2 regions of the Lactococcus sp. genome follow, and region 1 is predicted to be linked to the other one. Evidence: predicted binding sites of a transcription regulator. Region 1 holds the regulator's gene; the other holds the start of a gene.

What was found. The regulator CtsR, encoded in region 1, represses protease genes until heat stress. The targets are predictions, from matches to a motif close to TTGGTCAAAAAAGGTCAAANA.
Region 2: clpB (ATP-dependent chaperone ClpB) is a predicted target of CtsR. The motif match lies at 1,491-1,511, and genes of this name have one in related genera.

The regions. Positions count from the first base shown of each region.
Region 1 is NZ_JAVXIY010000002.1:355,650-358,131, forward strand. Features, by position in the region: gene RSC39_RS03510 (ATP-dependent Clp protease ATP-binding subunit) at 1-1,076, opposite strand, end outside; gene RSC39_RS03515 (CtsR family transcriptional regulator) at 1,066-1,521, opposite strand; partial or broken gene RSC39_RS03520 (transposase) at 1,783-2,412, shown strand.
Region 2 is NZ_JAVXIY010000009.1:89,748-92,229, forward strand. Features, by position in the region: gene clpB (ATP-dependent chaperone ClpB) at 1-1,416, opposite strand, end outside; gene RSC39_RS10035 (DEAD/DEAH box helicase family protein) at 1,923-2,482, opposite strand, start outside.

The DNA.
Region 1 (2,482 bases):
TCTGGGCTTGGCTCATCAACATTGATTCTTGCCAAACGACGTTCTAATGCTTCATCTTTTTCAATGTATTTTTGGTATTCATGATAAGTCGTTGCCCCAACCATTTGAAAATCACCACGTGCAAGGGCTGGTTTTAAAATATTTGCTGCATCATTGACCGAGTCCATGCCCCCGCCAGCACCAATAATTGTATGCAATTCATCAATGAAAATGATGACATCTGGGTCAGCACTTACTTCTTCAACAATTGCTGTCAAGCGGTCTTCAAATTCACCTCTAAATTTTGTACCAGCAACAACAGTTGCCATATTTAGGGCCATAATCCGGCTATTCATCAAACCGATAGGTACTTGGCCGTTGACAATTCTTTGAGCCAATCCCTCGATTATTGCTGATTTACCAACACCAGGTTCACCAACTAAAACAGGGTTATTTTTTGTTCTACGACTAAGAATATGAATCAAACGGTCAACTTCTGCTTCCCGACCAATCATTGGGTCAAGCTTTCCTGAACGAGCAGCTTCAGTTAAATCTGAAGAAACTGAATCCAAAGTTGGTGTACTTGAATTCTCTGCTACCCCTTTTGCCATCTTACGTTTGGACATTGGTGTTACAGCTTTTTTGTTTTCTGGAACTTTAAGTCCTGTTCTTTTTTCAATTTCTTTTCGCAAAGAAACAATGTTGATTTTTTGTAACTTCAAAAGTTGAAGACCAAAACCATCTTCGACTTGAAGTAATGCATAAAGCAAGTGCTCTGTTCCTACTGCTTCTGCATTATTATGAACTGCCAAAAAGCTAGCTACAGTAACCACTTCTTCTGCGCGAGGAGAGAAACGTAATTCAGAACGTTTCACTTTGACATGGCTAGATAAATCTTCCAAATCAATCAGTAAGTCTGAAGAATCAACATTCATTCCAGCAAGAATACTGTAAGCAATTGAGCCTGAAGTAGTAGCCATTGCTGCCAATAAATGAGCACTTTCAATCGTACCGTATTGATATTGGTGGGCATATTCTGCTGCTTTCTCGAAAATTCGGTCCAGCGTTGGTGTATATTTTACATTTTCAAATTTCATCGTCACGATCCAATCTGTTTATTATACTTTTCATCATTATACCACGAGTAAAGGGACTGATGGCTCCGTCAGTGATTACGAGCAATAGTAAATTCCCTTCACGTTCTGTCAGTACTTTTTCATCAAAAAGAAGTTGAACGATGTCATGAGCAGCCTTACTTGAGAGATTTGCTGGAACCTTTTGATAAAGGGCCGTTAAAAATTCATGACGAGCGGAATATTGATATTTTACAATTTTGATGTAACCACCGCCACCACGTTTTGATTCTACATCAAAACCTTTAGAGGCTGTAAAACGAGTTTTAATAACATAATTAATCTGACTTGGAACTACGTCAAATTGATTAGCTAAATCAGCCCGTTTTATTTCAATAACCTGTGCTTCTTCTAGGAGTTGTCTCAGATAAGCTTCAATAATATCTGATGTGTTTTTTTGACCTGCCATCGATCCATCCTTTCTTTTATCCATTTTCTAAATAATCTTTGACTATTACTGACTATTATACCTAAAAAATACTTTTTTTACCAAAAATAGCGTTTTTCAGCAACTGAGCATTTGGTTAGAAAGAAGTTTTTGTAATAGAAAAAAATAAAAAAACCGTTACTTGATGTGCACCCCAAAAGTTAGACTTTTTATCCAAGTAGAAATTGGAAAGGTTATAATAAACTAGACACAAAGTTAAGAGAAATCGTGGAAAGGTTTATTATGGCAAGAAGAAAATTCGATAAACAATTTAAAAATTCTGCAGTAAAACTCATTCTTGAAGAGGGTTACTCTGTTAAAGAAGTCAGCCAAGAGCTTGAGGTTCATGCCAATAGTCTTTATCGCTGGGTTCAAGAAGTTGAAGAATATGGAGAAAGTGCTTTTCCAGGCAATGGGACAGCCCTAGCTGATGCCCAACATAAGATTAAATTGTTAGAGAAAGAAAATCGTTATCTTCAGGAGGAACTTGAACTTCTAAAAAAGTTCCGGGTCTTCTTGAAGCGAAGCAAGTAAAACGTTTTGAATTTCTCTTGAAACATCATGGGAAGATAAAAATTAAGCATGCAGTAAAAGTTCTTAAGGTTTCTCGCTCAGGTTTCTATGAATACATGCATCGTCGTCCTTCAAAACAACAAGTGGAACGAGAAATCCTCTCTGAATACTGGTATTTTGACCAACACGAAACGTGTTGGAAAACTGATGCACTTGATGGGACTTTATGCTAAGGGAAGCCGTTATAAATATAAACATTACAACAGAAAAGGAGCTTCGCTTTCAAGACCCAATTTAATTAATCAGATCTTTAAAGCAACAGCTCCTAATAAAGTATGGCTGGGAGACATGACCTATATTGGAGCTATACTATAAAAGTGGACAGAAAATTGTGTGTTATAATGGAAAGGTTATAATAAACTAGACACAA
Region 2 (2,482 bases), on a different contig from region 1:
ACCCACTTCTTTTTTCTCAGCTTCCCATTGGGCTTTGAGTTGATTATTTTCTTCTCGAAGTTCAGCAATTTCACCACGTATAATTTCAAGACGTTTCTTAGAAGCATCATCCCGTTCTTTTTTGAGGGCTGCTTCTTCAATTTCTAATTGCATCAAGCGACGATTGGCTTGGTCAAGTTCAGTTGGCAGTGAATTCATTTCCACCCGAATCGTTGCACTGGCTTCATCAATTAAGTCAATGGCTTTATCTGGTAAGAAACGGTCTGTAATATAACGATTTGACAATGTAGCTGCTGCAACTAAAGCATTATCATGAATGGTCACTCCATGGTGAATTTCAAAACGTTCTTTTAGACCACGCAAGATTGAAATTGTATCTTCAACGGTAGGTTCAGTAACCAATACCTTTTGGAAACGACGTTCAAGTGCTTTATCTGTTTCCATGTATTTACGATATTCATCCAAGGTAGTTGCCCCAATCAAATGGAGTTCCCCGCGCGCAAGCATTGGTTTCAAAAGGTTACCAGCGTCCATTGAACCTTCTGTTTTACCAGCACCGACAATCGTATGAAGTTCATCAATGAACAGGATAATTTGTCCATCAGCTTTTTTTACTTCATTGAGAACAGCTTTCAAGCGTTCTTCAAATTCACCACGATATTTTGCACCTGCAATCAAGGCACCCATATCCAGCGAAAAGATTGTTTTATCTTTTAGATTTTCAGGAACGTCTTTTCTGACAATCCTTTGTGCCAATCCTTCGACAATGGCTGTTTTACCAACCCCAGGTTCACCAATAAGAACGGGATTATTTTTTGTTTTACGAGAAAGCACTCGAATGACATCCCGAATTTCTTCATCACGTCCAATGACGGGATCTTGATTGCCTGATTTAACTTGAGCAACGAGATCCACCCCATATTTTTCAAGTGCTTTGTATGTTTCTTCTGCATTTTGACTGGTCACTTTATCACCTCCACGTAATTTTTCAATCGCAGCTTGCGCTTTTGCTTTTGTTAGTCCATGGCTGACCAAATACTCGGTCAATGGATTTTGTTTTAATTCAAAGAGGGCAAGGAGAATAATCTCAGTTGATAGGTATTCATCGCCCATTTTTTGCGCAATTTTGTCTGCTTCAGTAAATACTTGGAACAAATCTGGACTTAGGTTTTGACCATAAGTAATATTTGAACCTTCTACCGAATTAATTTTGTCAATTTCTTTTTCAATTAAATTTGTAAAGTCATTTAGATCAATGCCTAGGTCTTTATAAAAGTTCGCCCCAAAACTATTGGGTTGAACAAAAATTCGCCATAAATGTGGAACTTCAATCACTTGGTGATGACGAACTTGCACAATTTGTTGCGCTGAACCAAGTGCTTTTTGCATCGTTGTTGTCATTTTTTCGATGTCCATAAAAACACCTCATTTCGATTTCATAGTTGGTAGTGATTGTTATCTTTTTCTCACTACATTCTAATTATAATACATTGGTCAGTAATGGTCAAACTTTTTGATTCGTTTTTTTGACTTTTATTATATACAAAAACTACTGACAGATTTTTTGTCAGTAGTTTTAATATTTATAAGTAAATAAGTTATTTTAGGGATAAACAATGCTTGCAACAAGGCTTCCATCAGGGTTTCTGAAATTATACTAAATTGATAAATTGGAAATCCCCGCATTTTGGAAAATTAATTGATTTTCAGATAATAAATGAGCCATCTCTTTTTTAACTCTTTTACTTCATTTGAACTTAGAGAACCCATATTTTGAGAAAACATAAAATCAACAGCACAAGTTGATCGCATTCCACAAGCGCCTGTTTCAAAAAGGTGTTTTCTACATTTTGAAAGACGCTCCTTACTCGTATTTTAGTGTCTATTTTATTTGAGATTTAGCATTTTGCCAATATTTTTGATTACAATACTCTTTTTCGTAACTCATCTCTGACACCGCGCGCATCCCCATTGACATAAAAATGGACACCCAGAAGTCGAACATTATCATCTTCCACCAGAACTTCTGATCTATTTAATGATTGAAGCAAGTCCTCTTTCCATTGGTCTCGCTCTAAAAGTTGCTCTCCTTTAGGTTCGATATAGACCTGTACAATCTCACCAAACGAGCCTAAATATAACACAAAGTCAGGCATGAAACCTGCATAATGCCCCCCGTCAGCCACAAATTCATGCAATTTTAAGCCATTTGTACGTTCATCATTACGAATCAGATAAACATCCTCATATTTTTCCTGCAGTTGTTCCACATACCCTTCAATCAAATCAATTAAACTCTCTTCAAGTCCATCCACGATTGCATCCAAATGTGGGAACCAATCCTTGCCTCTCATGTCTTTTGCACGAATGATTTGAGAAATAACCTGCCCAGAAACTTGATGACTGAATTTTTTATCGTAATCTTGAACTATTTCACGCACAGGCACACCGATAAAATGATTTGTTCCACGCTGTTTTTTGT